DNA from 4 places in the Bacillus sp. AMCV2 genome. Region 1 is predicted to be linked to each of the others. Evidence: riboswitches for the same ligand, from Rfam matches in the RefSeq annotation. Region 1 holds a riboswitch; each other region holds the start of a gene.
What was found. A riboswitch is a leader RNA that binds a small molecule or an ion and turns the genes downstream of it on or off. The one in region 1 is predicted to bind S-adenosylmethionine.

Region 1 (3,637 bases):
AGTTCGCGTCCACTTCTTTATCAGCTAAAGCTTTATTGTACATTTTGTAATCACTAAGCACTTTCACTTTCAGCGTATAGCCTTTTTCTTTCAGCAATGGTTCAGCTTCTTTTAAAATTTCCGCATGCGGTGTTTTCGTTGCCGCAACGACAATTTCTTTCTTGCCGGATTCAGCGCCGTTATTCGAACCGCAGGCAGCCATAACTCCTGCAAATACAAGCAGTAATGCACCCAAAAATAGCTTTTTCAATGTAAATCCTCCCTTATCGTTTGTCTATAATATTTGTTATTAGATCACCGATGATTTGAATAATAAACACGATGATTAAAATAAACACAGTAGCAACGAAGGTAACATCAGCGTTATTAGACTGATATCCTTCTACGTACGCAAGGTTTCCAAGGCCTCCTGAACCAATGGCTCCGGCAATTGCCGTTGAGCCGATCAAAGCGATGGCAGTAACCGTAATGCCAGAAATAAGAGCAGGCATTGATTCCGGAATCAGCACTTTGAAAATAATCGTAGACGTTTTCGCGCCCATTGATTTAGCGGCTTCAATCACACCTTTATCCACCTCACGCAGCGCGATTTCAACAAGGCGCGCGTAAAATGGTGCCGAGCCGATTACCAGCGCCGGCAATGCGGCGTTTGGCCCTAAGATCGTGCCGACTAAAAATTTCGTAAAACCTAATAGTAAAATAATTAAAATAAGGAACGGAATCGATCTGAATATGTTAACAACGGCCGAAATCACAGAGTTGACCGCTTTATTCTGCCAGAGGCTTCCTTTGCTCGTCAGAAAGAGCAGCAAGCCGAGGATGACCCCGATGACAAAAGCAAACAGTAAAGAAATCAGCGTCATATAAAGTGTTTCATATGTCGCGTTCCATAATTCAGTTAAATCAACGTTCGGGAAGTATTTTTCAAACATTCGTGATCACCTCTGCTTTCACCTGTTTGTCATTAATGAATCGGATCACGTTTTGCACTTCTTCCTCGTCTCCGTCAATGTGGATGAACAGTGAACCGTAAGCCCCATCCTTCGTCTGCGAAATTTTCCCTTGCAGAATATTGACGCTGACATTGAAGTTTCTGATCATCTCTGTAATCAGAGGCTGTTCAGCTGACTCACCGACAAATGTGAGCTGAACCATTTTTCCTGATGCTGTATCATCAAGAAGATGCTGAAGCGTCTCTTTCGTTTCTTCCGGCTCTGTCACCTGTTGAACAAATCGTTTTGTCATTTGTTCCTTTGGATTTTTAAAGACATCGAGAACCTCGCCTTCTTCGACCACCTTGCCGTTTTCCATGACGGCGACTCTGTTGCAGATTTTGCGGATGACATGCATTTCGTGCGTAATCAGCACAATCGTCAAACCGAGTCTTTCATTAATATCGGACAATAGATCCAGAATTGAATCTGTCGTTTGCGGATCTAATGCTGATGTCGCTTCGTCACAAAGGAGAACCTTCGGATTGTTTGCAAGCGCTCTGGCAATTCCGACACGCTGCTTCTGCCCGCCGCTCAGCTGAGACGGATAAGATTTTTCTTTTCCTTCTAAACCTACCAGTTTAATTAGTTCATTGGCGCGCTTGATCCGCTCGCTCTTTTTCACCCCGGCAATTTCCAAAGGAAACATGATATTATCTCTGACAGTCCGCGACCAAAGCAAATTGAAATGCTGGAAAATCATACTGATCTCATGGCGTGCTTTTCTTAAACCGCGTCCATTTACTTCATTAATCTTGGTTCCCGCCACTTCCACGGTTCCTGAGGTTGGTTTCTCAAGGCCGTTCAGCAGACGGATTAAGGAACTTTTACCAGCTCCGCTATATCCTATAATTCCAAAAATCTCACCTTTTTTAATGGAAAGCGAGACATTTTGGACAGCATTGACATCTCCATGTTTCGACTTGTAAACTTTTGAAACATCCTGAAGATTGATCAAAGCAATCACCTGCCTTAACACTATTCTAAGAAATCTTCCGGTTTTTTTCTGCAAAAGAAAAGCCTTTCTGCACACTTGAGCAGAAAGGCTTATATAAAATGCCTTTCTCTCATCTTTCAAAGCGCTGAACGCTTCGTGTGAATTGGCACCATTTCAACAGCGTTGATGGTTGCCGGGCTTCATAGGGCACTTCCCTCCACCTCTCTTGATAAGAGAAATATATAGTCTTTTTCGTCCGGAAATTCTTAATGTAGAATAGCACGGCGAATGATTAAATGTCAATAAAATAAATGATGTCAACTTTTACTATTATAATAATTTATTATTTTTTAATTTTTTAAAATCCTCTGAAAAAATCCATTTGTCAGCCAGAGAATGGCTTCCAGTTTTAACAGGGCCCTGAATGATCCCTTTACTTTGAGGCTTCCGCTCTGAATCAGGTGCTGAAGGGAAATGTCTCCGTGCAATAAATCAATAATTTCTGTTTGGTTTCCGTAAAAGGTCAGGTTGGACGTTTGGGGCGGGGAAACTTTTTTCATTTCTCCCTGTTCGTTTATTGAGACGGTTAAGGCTTCTGCTTCTCCTTGGAAGGTAATGAGCAATGTTGAGGCATTCAAAAGGGGTTTTAAAAACAGATGCTGATACTCATCTTCTAAAACTTCCGCTTTCTCCATATGTACAACCTCCTATTTGTTGGTCATACATACACATTTCTCTCTTTGTCGCAAGAACCCCTTTATAAAACGAACGACAATTTCATTGGATATGCTGAGAAATATGTCATAAATGGGATGCGGAAGATGATTTTTGTTTGATCAGCTCATATAAATAAGAAACGGAATAAAATGCATATCCTCTTTCGACCATCTTTCCGCCTTTAAACAGCAGAAAACAAGGGACGCTTTCAATTTGATACGCTTTTGCGAATGTCGGAGAGTAATTGACATTGTTTTGATAGAAGGCGACATCAGGCAGCATTTCTTTCACCACTGTCAGCATTTTGCTTGCAAGCTGGCAGGTGCCGCAAAACGGAGTATATAAATATAGAAGGTACACATCATCTTCAATGTGGTCAAGTTCGTGTTCTTGGAGTTCTTTCATGCTATACACCTCGGGACTTTCTTTCAAGAAAAATAGTATGGACATTCAGATTCGCACGCAGCAATACAGAGGCGACATGGTGCCTGGGCGCAGCCGCTACTTCCTTATAGGCTCTGTCGATATGGAGATGGCAGGCTTCATTAAATTCACGCTTCAGCTGTTTTCTCAATTTCTCACCTGATTCATCAGCATCAACTAATATATAGACGTCTTTATCATAAAGCTCGTCAGCCAATTCCTCAAGCCTCAGCTGGCTGATTGTTCCGTTTGTGCAGATAATGCGCACCGGCTCATTCAGGACGCTTTCGATTTTCTCTTTATCTGATTTCCCCTCGACAATCATAACCTTTTCCAGCTCATCCATCTTCATCTTGTTCACCTGCCGCGTCAAATTTGAAACGTTCAGATTGTAAAAGAAGGCAGTGAAATTCACCGCCAACATTAACACCAGCCGTTTTCGTAGTCACAATCTACATATTTTGCGTCGTCTCCAGAGACCACATCGGCTGTCTTATAAAATTTCTCATTTTCAAAGGAATAACCGGACTTAAGCTCATATTCATTCATGCTTGTCATTTGGCCGATC
Region 2 (3,637 bases), 240 kb from region 1:
AACCGCTCAAGAAATGGTACATGGCCTGCTCCTTCGTCAGTTTGCTGATCGGAGGCAGGACTCCGAAGGCATCAGCCGTCAAAAATACAATGGCTGACGGATGGCCGGCCATGCTTGGAGTCACGATGTTATCAATCATATGAATCGGGTAAGCTGCCCGCGTGTTTTCAGTATAGAAGGAATCATCATAATTGGCTTCGCGTGTATCTTCATCAACAACGACATTTTCGAGAACAGACCCGAAGCGGATCGCGTTAAAGATTTGCGGCTCCTTTTCCTCGCTTAAATGAATGCACTTAGCGTAGCACCCGCCTTCAATATTAAAGACGCCTGTATCAGACCAGCCATGTTCATCGTCACCGATCAGCTTGCGGTCAGCATCTGCCGACAGGGTGGTCTTGCCTGTTCCTGACAGTCCGAAGAAAAGGGCGACATCGCCTTTTTCACCGACATTGGCGGAGCAGTGCATAGATAAAATATCTCTTTCAGGCAGCAGGAAATTCATAATGGAGAAAATGGACTTCTTCATTTCACCGGCATACTCAGTTCCGCCGATTAAGATCGTCCGCTTTTCAAAAGAGACAATAATAAACGTTTCGGAATGAGTGCCGTCTGTTTTTGGATCCGCTTTGAAATGCGGAGCAGAAAGAATGGTGAACGGCTGCTCAACTGTTTTCTTATCATTTCCTTCCGGACGGATAAACAGCTGCCGCGCAAATAAATTGTGCCATGCGAACTCATTTACGACAGTGATCGGCAGCCTGTATTTCTCGTCTGCTCCGGCAAATCCTTCGAAAACAAACAGTTCATCTCGCTCCTTTAAATAGCTGACAACTTTCGTATACAGCCGCTCAAACGCTTCTTCTGAAATCGGCTGATTCACCGGGCCCCAATCGATCTTATTTTTCGTGCTTTCTTCCTCCACGATGAATTTATCTTTAGGTGAGCGTCCTGTGTAAGCGCCTGTTGTCGCGCGAACAGCACCTGTGGATGTTAAAATGCCTTCGTTTCGGGAGAGGACTTTTTCTGTTAGCTGTGCTGCTGATAAATTATGACGCACATTTGGACATGTTAATAAGGCTTGTAAATCAGCGGTCAAATCAACTGAGTTCATATGAAACCTTCCTTTATCGTTTTTTGTGTTTTGCTAATTGTGAATTAGTATAACATATATTTTCAAATAGTCTATACTATTTATTATTTTTTGTGTGTGCATTTCCATTGTTTTCCCTCAATATAGGTGCCTATTTCTTCTGAATCATATTGACATTGCAAACCCTTTTACGATAAGATATTTCATTGAGCGGATACTCTTATCCCGAGCTGGCGGAGGGACAGGCCCTATGAAGCCCAGCAACCGGTTTCTCTGTTATTTATTATGTTCAACTGAGTGAGACAACCAAGGTGCTAACCTGTTGCAAGGTTGTATGATTCCTTGAGCGATAAGAGTGAAAGGCACAAAGACCAAACCCTTTCCTCGATGGAAAAGGTTTTTTTATTTCATAAATATGCCAATTAACATTCTCTAATATAACTGTACATTGTATAAGAGGGAGCGAGTTCCGTATCATATATACAAGGTCTTTCGGGAGGCCTTGTGCAGGAGGAAGCAAATCATGAGTAAAAATCGTCGTTTATTTACATCAGAATCTGTTACGGAGGGGCATCCGGATAAAATCTGTGACCAGATTTCTGACAGCATTTTAGATGAAATTTTAAAGAAAGACCCTAACGCGCGTGTTGCTTGTGAAACATCTGTGACAACAGGTTTGGTTCTTGTAAGCGGAGAGATCACAACTTCTACGTATGTTGACATTCCGAAAACGGTTCGCCAAACCATTAAAGAAATCGGATACACACGTGCAAAATACGGATTTGATGCGGAAACTTGTGCGGTTTTAACATCAATTGATGAGCAGTCTGCTGATATCGCGATGGGTGTCGACCAAGCGCTTGAAGCCCGTGAAGGCACAATGAGCGACGAAGAAATTGAAGCGATTGGTGCGGGTGACCAAGGATTAATGTTCGGTTATGCGTGCAACGAAACGAAAGAGCTTATGCCTCTTCCAATTTCACTTGCCCATAAATTAGCCCGCCGCCTAAGTGAAGTCCGTAAAGAAGATATTCTTCCGTACCTTCGCCCTGACGGCAAAACACAGGTAACGGTTGAGTACGATGAAAATAACAAACCAGTCCGCATTGACGCGATTGTGATTTCCACTCAGCATCACCCTGAAATTACACTTGAGCAAATTCAGCGCAACATTAAAGAACATGTAATCAATCCGGTTGTTCCTGAAGAGCTGATTGATGAAGAAACAAAATATTTCATCAACCCTACAGGACGTTTCGTAATCGGAGGGCCTCAAGGGGATGCGGGACTTACAGGACGCAAAATCATCGTTGATACGTACGGCGGCTATGCACGCCACGGCGGAGGCGCGTTCTCAGGTAAGGACGCGACGAAGGTAGACCGTTCTGCAGCTTATGCGGCAAGATACGTTGCGAAAAACATCGTTGCGGCTGAGCTTGCTGATTCTTGCGAAGTACAGCTTGCTTACGCGATCGGTGTTGCACAGCCTGTGTCAATCTCAATCAACACATTCGGTTCCGGAAAAGCTTCTGAGGAAAAATTGATTGAAGTTGTTCGCAATAACTTTGATTTACGACCTGCCGGCATTATCAAAATGCTTGATTTGCGCCGTCCGATCTACAAACAAACTGCTGCGTACGGCCACTTTGGACGTCACGATGTTGACCTTCCTTGGGAGCGCACAGACAAAGCGGAGCAGCTGCGTAAAGAAGCGTTAGGAGAATAATTTTATAGCCGCTTACTGGTTAAGCGGCTTTCCCTTTTTTATCGTTGTATTCATGTTTATTTTTTTACATAACTGTGAAACCAAATACTATTCACAGCGTCTATAAATAGGGGTTCAATGATGACAATTTTAATTATGGAGGCAATACTATGTGTGGATTTGTCGGGGTTTTTAACAAGCATCCGTTAGCTCAAACCGCTGATCAAGAAGAACTAATCAAACAAATGAACCAAATGATCGTTCACCGCGGTCCTGACAGTGATGGATATTTCCATGATGAGCACGTCGGCTTCGGATTCAGACGGCTCAGCATTATTGATGTAGAAAATGGCGGACAGCCTTTATCATATGAAGATGAAACATATTGGATTATCTTTAACGGAGAAATCTATAACTATATTGAACTGAGAGAAGAACTTGAAGCAAAGGGGTACACATTCAACACGGATTCGGACACAGAGGTTCTTCTTGCGACTTACCGTCACTATAAAGAAGAAGCGGCGTCCAAACTGCGCGGTATGTTTGCCTTTCTGATTTGGAATAAAAACGATCATGTGCTTTATGGGGCAAGAGATCCATTCGGCATTAAACCGTTGTACTACACAACGATCAATGATCAGGTTTATTTTGCCTCAGAGAGAAAAAGTTTAATGGTTGCTCAGAATGATATTGAAATAGATAAAGAGGCATTGCAGCAGTACATGTCTTTCCAATTTGTTCCTGAACCAAGCACGCTTGATGCCCATGTGAAAAAAGTAGAGCCGGGTTCACAGTTCACAATCCGCCCGGACGGCGATATCACATTCAAAACGTATTTC
Region 3 (3,637 bases), 1.8 Mb from region 1:
TTTTAGAAGGTGAGAATAGATGAAATTTGAACAGTCTCATGTATTGAAGGAATTGCCTAAACAATTCTTCGCTTCTCTGGTGCAGAAAGTGAACCGAAAGCTCGCAGAAGGACATGACGTTATCAATCTAGGACAGGGAAATCCAGATCAGCCGACTCCTGAACATATTGTCGAGGAGATGAAACGAGCTGTTGCTGATCCTGAGAATCATAAATATTCGTCTTTTCGCGGCTCATACCGTCTGAAGTCAGCGGCTGCTGCATTTTACAAAAGAGAATACGGCATTGATCTGGATCCGGAAACCGAAGTCGCTGTATTATTCGGCGGAAAAGCCGGTCTAGTCGAGCTCCCGCAATGCTTGTTGAATCCCGGTGATACGATTTTGGTTCCCGATCCGGGTTATCCTGATTACTGGTCGGGTGTCACACTTGCAAAAGCGAAGATGGAAATGATGCCGCTCGTAAAGGACAGGGCGTTTCTCCCTGATTACAGCAGCATAGCCGCTGAAGCAAGGGAACAGGCGAAATTGATGTATTTAAATTATCCGAATAATCCGACCGGAGCTGTTGCTACTTCCGAGTTCTTTGAAGATACCGTGCGTTTTGCGACTGAAAACGGAATCTGCGTCGTTCACGATTTTGCTTACGGCGCTGTAGGATTTGACGGCTGCAAGCCTTTAAGCTTTTTGCAGACTGAAGGTGCGAAGGATATCGGAATTGAAATTTACACGCTGTCAAAAACGTATAACATGGCAGGATGGCGGGTTGGCTTTGCCGTCGGAAACGCTTCGGTCATTGAAGCGATCAATCTTTATCAAGACCATATGTTTGTCAGTCTTTTCAGAGCGACTCAGGAGGCTGCAGCAGAGGCACTGTTAGCCGATCAGACGTGTGTGGCAGAGCAAAATGCCAGATATGAGAGCAGGAGAAACGCTTGGATCACGGCATGCCGGGAAATCGGCTGGGATGTAACAGCTCCTGCAGGTTCTTTTTTTGCATGGCTGCCTGTGCCTGAAGGCTATACTTCTGAGCAGTTCTCAGATCTTTTGCTGGAAAAAGCGAATGTGGCGGTTGCGGCTGGAAATGGCTTCGGTAAATATGGCGAGGGCTACGTCAGAGTCGGACTTTTAACAAGTGAAGAAAGACTTAAGGAAGCCGCTTATCGAATTGGCAAACTGAACCTGTTTACCCAAAAAAGCATTGACAAGACCTTATAACGATGGGATAATTCAAAATAATTTATAAAATCTATATTTTCTTATCAAGAGCAGGCAGAGGGACGAGCCCGATGAAGCCCGGCAACCGACTTATAAAGCACGGTGCTAATTCTTGCAGCTAGCGGCTGAGAGATAAGATTCGGACGAGAAACGAAACCTCTTTAGACGCGATTGCAGTTTGAAGAGGTTTTTTGATATGGATGAAAATGAAAGGAGCTCTGGCATGAGTGAGTTATTAGCGACATATCTCCTGACCGAACCGGGAGCCGATACAGAGAAGAAAGCAGAACAAATCGCAACAGGATTGACAGTAGGCTCCTGGACTGATCTGCCCCTTGTAAAACAGGAGCAAATGCAAAAGCACAAGGGACGGGTGATAAAAGTTGAGGAGAGAGAGGGAACTGCTGCATCAGAAAAACAAGCGGTCATCACAATTGCCTATCCTGAAATCAATTTCTCTCAGGATATTCCGGCTTTGCTGACAACAGTGTTTGGCAAGCTGTCGCTGGACGGAAAAATCAAATTAATCGATCTTCACTTCTCTGAAGCATTTAAGCGTGCACTGCCGGGACCGAAGTTTGGCGTATACGGCATCCGGAAGCTGCTGGGAGAGTTTGAGAGACCGCTGTTAATGAGCATATTTAAAGGCGTAATCGGAAGGGACCTGAGTGATATTAAAGAACAGCTCCGGCAGCAGGCGCTTGGCGGAGTTGACTTGATTAAAGACGATGAAATTTTCTTTGAGACAGGTCTAGCACCTTTTGAAACAAGAATTGCAGAAGGAAAACAAATATTGAAAGAAACGTATGAGCAAACCGGACATAAAACGCTGTATGCGGTGAATTTGACCGGACGTACGACTGATCTGAAAGACAAAGCGAGACGCGCCGCCGAGTTGGGAGCGGATGCGCTTTTGTTTAATGTCTTCGCTTACGGCTTGGACGTTATGCAAGGCCTTGCGGAAGATCCTGAAATCCCAGTTCCGATTATGGCGCATCCAGCAGTCAGCGGAGCGTTTACGTCTTCTCCGTTTTACGGTTTTTCTCACGCTCTTTTACTCGGAAAATTAAACCGATATTGCGGTGCTGACTTCAGCCTCTTTCCGTCTCCATATGGTTCGGTTGCGCTTCCAAGAGCGGACGCACTGGCGATTCATGAAGAATGTGTGAGAGAGGATGCTTTTAACCAAACATTTGCGGTTCCGTCAGCAGGCATTCATCCCGGCATGGTTCCGCTATTAATGCGTGATTTCGGCATAGACCACATTATTAACGCCGGAGGAGGCGTACATGGACATCCGAACGGTGTCCAAGGCGGGGGGCGAGCCTTCAGAGCCATTATTGATGCAGTCCTAGAGGCCCAGCCGATTGATGAAAAAGCCGAACAATGCAAGGATCTTAAGCTTGCGCTAGATAAATGGGGAAAGGTTGAAGCCGTATGACGACTCGAAAACCTTTTATTATTTGTGATTTTGACGGAACCATCACGATGAACGACAACATTATAAATATCATGAAAACATTTGCTCCCCCAGAGTGGGTGGCATTAAAAGACGGCGTGCTTTCCAAAACGCTGTCGATCAAGGAAGGTGTCGGGCGGATGTTCGGCCTTCTGCCCAGCCGTTTAAAAGAAGAGATTACAAGTTTTGTATTGGAAGATGCAAAAATCAGGGAAGGCTTTCGGGAATTTGTAGCATTTATCAATGAGCACGAGATTCCGTTTTATGTCATAAGCGGTGGAATGGACTTTTTTGTATATCCTTTGCTTGAAGGCATTGTGGAGAAAGACCGCATTTATTGCAACCATGCTTCATTTGACAATGACTATATCCATATTGACTGGCCTCATTCCTGCAAGGGCACCTGCAGCAATCAATGCGGGTGCTGTAAGCCGTCAGTCATCCATGAACTTTCTGAACCGAACCAATATATCATCATGATCGGTGATTCGGTTACAGATGTGGAGGCAGCAAAGCTGTCTGACCTATGCTTTGCAAGGGATTATTTATTAAACGAATGCCGAGAGCAAAACCTCAATCATCTTCCGTATCAAGATTTTTATGAGATAAGAAAGGAAATTGAGAATGTAAAGGAGGTACAGGAATGGCTGCAAAACAAGAACGCTGGCGAGAGCTCGCTGAAGTAAAACGGGAATTGGCAGAGAGAGATTGGTTTCCGGCGACTAGCGGCAACCTGTCAATTAAGGTTACAGATGAGCCTTTAACATTTCTCGTCACTGCAAGCGGAAAAGATAAACGCAAAGAGACGGTTGAAGATTTTCTGCTGGTCGACCAAAACGGAGAGCCTGCTGAAAGCGGGCATTCTCTGAAACCGTCAGCAGAAACGCTTTTGCATACACATTTGTACAATAAAACCAATGCCGGATGCTGCCTGCATGTCCATACGGTAAACAATAATGTGA
Region 4 (3,637 bases), 670 kb from region 1:
TCTTTATTGCCGCGCTATGAGATTTCAATTGGCGGGAAAACAGTTTGTGAGGTAACGAAGAAAGTAACGTTTTTCAAACCGAAATTTGTGATTTCCGGGCTTAACTGGGAAATCGATGGTGATTTATGGAGGGATGAATTCCAGCTGACGGACGGGGAAAATGTCCGGATGTCAGTGAGCAAAAAGTGGCTCAGCTGGGGTGATTCCTATCACTTGCAGATTGCAAACGAGGAAGATGTTCTGATTTGCACTGCCATCGCTATCGTGCTTGATATGGTTTTATATAACGATGAAGATGAAAGTATTTTCTAAAAAGCATTGACAATTGATCCAAAAGTAATAATATTAAGATAATTGAAATCTGAATATGAAGTTGTACCTTATCAAGAGAGGTGGAGGGACTGGCCCTATGATACCCGGCAACCGCTGTTTCAAACAGAATGGTGCTAAATCCTTAAGAACATTGCGTTCTTGCAGATGAGGCGGAGATTTGATCGTTCAAGCTCTTCCTTCACAAAGGAAGAGCTTTTTACATGCTCAATATTCGGCAGTTTGCTTCGTTCCGTTCCGGTGAAGGAAGCCCGGCAAAAAAAAGCGACTGGTGAGATGACAGCGGAACAGCTTCGTGATATCGAAAATCAAGAGATCACCCGCATCGTGGAAAAACAAAAAGAAATCGGTCTCAACGTGGTAACAGACGGGGAATTCCGGCGTTCCTGGTGGCATTATGACTTCCTGGAAGGGCTTGACGGTGTGGAACCGTTCATCCCGGCTGAGGGGATTCAGTTCCATAACACAAAAACGAAAGCGCGCAGCATCAAAGTGACGGGAAAACTCGATTTTACGAGCCACCCAGCGCTTGCTGATTATCAATTTTTACATGAGATTGCCGGTAACGCGACGCCAAAATTGACCATTCCCAGCCCAAATATGCTGTTTTTTGGCGAAAAGGCGGATAAAGGGATTTATGACGATCAAGAGGAATACTTTCATGATCTGGCCCAAGCGTACAAAAAAGCAATCAAAGCCTTCTATGATGCTGGCTGTCGTTATCTCCAGCTTGATGATACGTCATGGTCTCTCTTCTTTGAGGAAAAAGGCAGAGAGGTTGTCCGGGCGCTCGGCGGTGATCCAGAAACATTGCCAGCCATATTTGCCAAAACAATTAACGATGCCGTCGCAGACCGGCCTGACGATTTAACGATCACAATGCACATTTGCCGCGGCAACTTCCGCTCAACCTGGGCGGCATCAGGAGGGTACGACGCTGTAGCGGAAACGATTTTGGACGGCTTAAACCTTGACGGCCTTTTCTTGGAATACGATGATGACCGCTCAGGAAATTTTGATCCGCTCCGTTTTGTGAAACGCAAGGATCTGCAAATTGTGCTCGGCTTGATCACATCGAAATACGGCGAGCTTGAAAATCCTGAGGATGTGAAACGCCGCATCAATGAAGCCGCGCGTTTTGTCAGCTTGGACCAGCTATGCCTGAGCCCGCAGTGCGGTTTCGCCTCTACAGAAGAAGGCAACCTTCTGACAGAGGAGCAGCAATGGGCAAAGCTTCGCCATGTCATCGACATTGCCAACGATGTGTGGAGATAATCTATCATTGACAGAAATAGAAAATGTGTGAATAATAGATACTATCAGAAAATTTCATAAAAAGGTTTTCCTTATCAAGAGAGGTGGAGGGACTGGCCCTGCGATACCCGGCAACCGCTGTTTAACAGAATGGTGCTAAATCCTTTAGAGCAATGATTGCTCTTGAAGATAAGGTTGAGATTGTCACGCAAGCTCTTCCTTATCCAAAGGAAGAGCTTTTTTATATTTGAATGGAAAGAAGGAATGGACAACATGTCACAACAAACAACACCCGCAGAACAAAAATCACTTCAAAGAAAAAAACCGCCGTTTCGCGCGGATCAAGTCGGAAGCCTGTTGAGATCTGAGCCCGTCAAAAAAGCGCGGCTGCAAAAAGCGGCCGGCGAAATGACGGCTGAACAGCTTCGCCAAATTGAAAACGATGAAATCATCCGCATTGTGGAAAAACAGAAGGAAATCGGCCTGAACGTCGTGACAGACGGGGAATTCCGCAGAGCATGGTGGCACTTTGATTTCCTGGAAAACTTAGATGGCGTTGAGCCGTTTACTCCTGAGCACGGAATCCAATTCCATAACGTACAGACAAAAGCACGCGGCATTAAAGTCACAGGTGATATCGACTTTTCAACTCACCCAATGCTTGAAGATTATTCATTTCTCCATAGCATTGCCGGTGACGCGACGCCAAAGATGACGATTCCAAGCCCGAATATGCTGTTTTTCCGCGGAAAACTGGAAAAGGATGCGTATAAAAAAGATTATCACCTTTTCCAGCATGATGTATCCAAAGCATATAAAAAAGCGATTCAAGCATTTTATGACAGAGGCTGCCGCTACCTCCAGCTTGATGATACAGCGTGGGCCGTTTTCTTATCAGAAAAAGGCTTAAAACAAATCGAAGCGTTCGGAACAACGCCTGATGAGCTTCGCCAGCTGTTTGCGAAATCGATTAACGACGCGATTGCAGACCGCCCGGATGACTTGACGGTAACCATGCATATTTGCCGCGGCAACTTCCAGTCCACTTGGACAGCGGAAGGCGGCTATGACGCAGCCGCCGAAACCATTTTTGACGGCTTGAATCTTGACGGACTTTTCTTAGAGTATGATGATTCACGCTCAGGCGGATTTGAGCCTCTCCGTTACGTAAAACGGTCTGATCTTCAGCTTGTTCTTGGCTTAGTGACATCTAAATTCGGTGAGCTTGAAAATCCGGATGACGTGAAACGCCGAATCGAAGAAGCGTCCCGTTATGTAAGCTTAGACCAGCTTTGCCTCAGCCCTCAATGCGGATTTGCTTCAACTGAGGAAGGCAACAAGCTGACTGAAGAACAGCAATGGGCGAAGCTCCGCCATGTGGTTGAGATCGCTAATGATGTTTGGAAATAAGCAAAGAAAAAACACACTTGATTCCCTAGCGGAGCAAGTGTGTTTTTTTATGTCACTGTGCGGTGTAGCCCCCATCAAGGACGACAGCCTGCCCAGTGACGCCCTTCGCCTTCTCGCTTGCCAAAAACACGGCATAATCCGCAATTTCCTTGACGGAAAGCAGTCGCTTTTGCGGCACAAGCGGAAAAATGACTTGTTCAAGTACAGAGTCGTAAGGGACATTTCTAGTTTTCGATAGATCGCTAAGCTGATTGCGTACAAGCTGGGTATCGACATAACCCGGGCAGAGCGCATTGACTGTTATGCCGTGGGGCGCGCCTTCCAGCGCCCCGACTTTTGTGAGTCCAATGACGCCGTGCTTGGCGCTATTATAAGCGGATTTCCCTGCAAAGCCGACTAATCCATTAACAGACGCGATATTAATGATTCTGCCAAACTGCTGTTTTTTCATGATCGGAAAAACATGCTTCATTGCAATAAAGGGCGCCGTCAGCATGACCTTGATCAGCTGTTCAAAGGTGTCTGTCGGAAACTCTTCAATCGGAGCGACGTGCTGAATACCGGCATTGTTCACCAAAATATCCAAGCGGCCGTATCGTTTTTGGATGACGTTCACCGTATCAGCAACTTGCGCTTCCTTTGT

Region 2: it holds a riboswitch for S-adenosylmethionine, as region 1 does, so the genes downstream of both, metK (methionine adenosyltransferase) here and metN (methionine ABC transporter ATP-binding protein MetN) in region 1, are expected to answer to the same signal.
Region 3: it holds a riboswitch for S-adenosylmethionine, as region 1 does, so the genes downstream of both, mtnW (2,3-diketo-5-methylthiopentyl-1-phosphate enolase) here and metN (methionine ABC transporter ATP-binding protein MetN) in region 1, are expected to answer to the same signal.
Region 4: it holds a riboswitch for S-adenosylmethionine, as region 1 does, so the genes downstream of both, AC0OMA_RS19910 (5-methyltetrahydropteroyltriglutamate--homocysteine S-methyltransferase) here and metN (methionine ABC transporter ATP-binding protein MetN) in region 1, are expected to answer to the same signal.

Annotation. Positions count from the first base shown of each region.
Region 1 is NZ_JBVYIB010000002.1:3,190,881-3,194,517, forward strand. Features, by position in the region: gene metQ (methionine ABC transporter substrate-binding lipoprotein MetQ) at 1-250, opposite strand, end outside; gene metP (methionine ABC transporter permease MetP) at 264-932, opposite strand; gene metN (methionine ABC transporter ATP-binding protein MetN) at 925-1,950, opposite strand; SAM riboswitch class I at 2,057-2,165, opposite strand; gene AC0OMA_RS16600 (SCP2 sterol-binding domain-containing protein) at 2,280-2,624, opposite strand; gene AC0OMA_RS16605 (thioredoxin family protein) at 2,731-3,051, opposite strand; gene AC0OMA_RS16610 (toprim domain-containing protein) at 3,053-3,415, opposite strand; gene AC0OMA_RS16615 (YusG family protein) at 3,493-3,637, opposite strand, start outside.
Region 2 is NZ_JBVYIB010000002.1:2,954,923-2,958,559, reverse strand. Features, by position in the region: gene pckA (phosphoenolpyruvate carboxykinase (ATP)) at 1-1,114, opposite strand, end outside; SAM riboswitch class I at 1,311-1,449, shown strand; gene metK (methionine adenosyltransferase) at 1,617-2,819, shown strand; gene asnB (asparagine synthase (glutamine-hydrolyzing)) at 2,969-3,637, shown strand, end outside.
Region 3 is NZ_JBVYIB010000002.1:1,422,721-1,426,357, forward strand. Features, by position in the region: gene mtnE (methionine-glutamine aminotransferase) at 20-1,216, shown strand; SAM riboswitch class I at 1,255-1,355, shown strand; gene mtnW (2,3-diketo-5-methylthiopentyl-1-phosphate enolase) at 1,440-2,657, shown strand; gene mtnX (2-hydroxy-3-keto-5-methylthiopentenyl-1-phosphate phosphatase) at 2,654-3,361, shown strand; gene AC0OMA_RS07580 (methylthioribulose 1-phosphate dehydratase) at 3,319-3,637, shown strand, end outside.
Region 4 is NZ_JBVYIB010000002.1:3,860,088-3,863,724, forward strand. Features, by position in the region: gene AC0OMA_RS19900 (LURP-one-related/scramblase family protein) at 1-312, shown strand, start outside; SAM riboswitch class I at 378-484, shown strand; gene AC0OMA_RS19905 (5-methyltetrahydropteroyltriglutamate--homocysteine S-methyltransferase) at 478-1,605, shown strand; SAM riboswitch class I at 1,674-1,780, shown strand; gene AC0OMA_RS19910 (5-methyltetrahydropteroyltriglutamate--homocysteine S-methyltransferase) at 1,858-2,994, shown strand; gene AC0OMA_RS19915 (3-hydroxybutyrate dehydrogenase) at 3,047-3,637, opposite strand, start outside.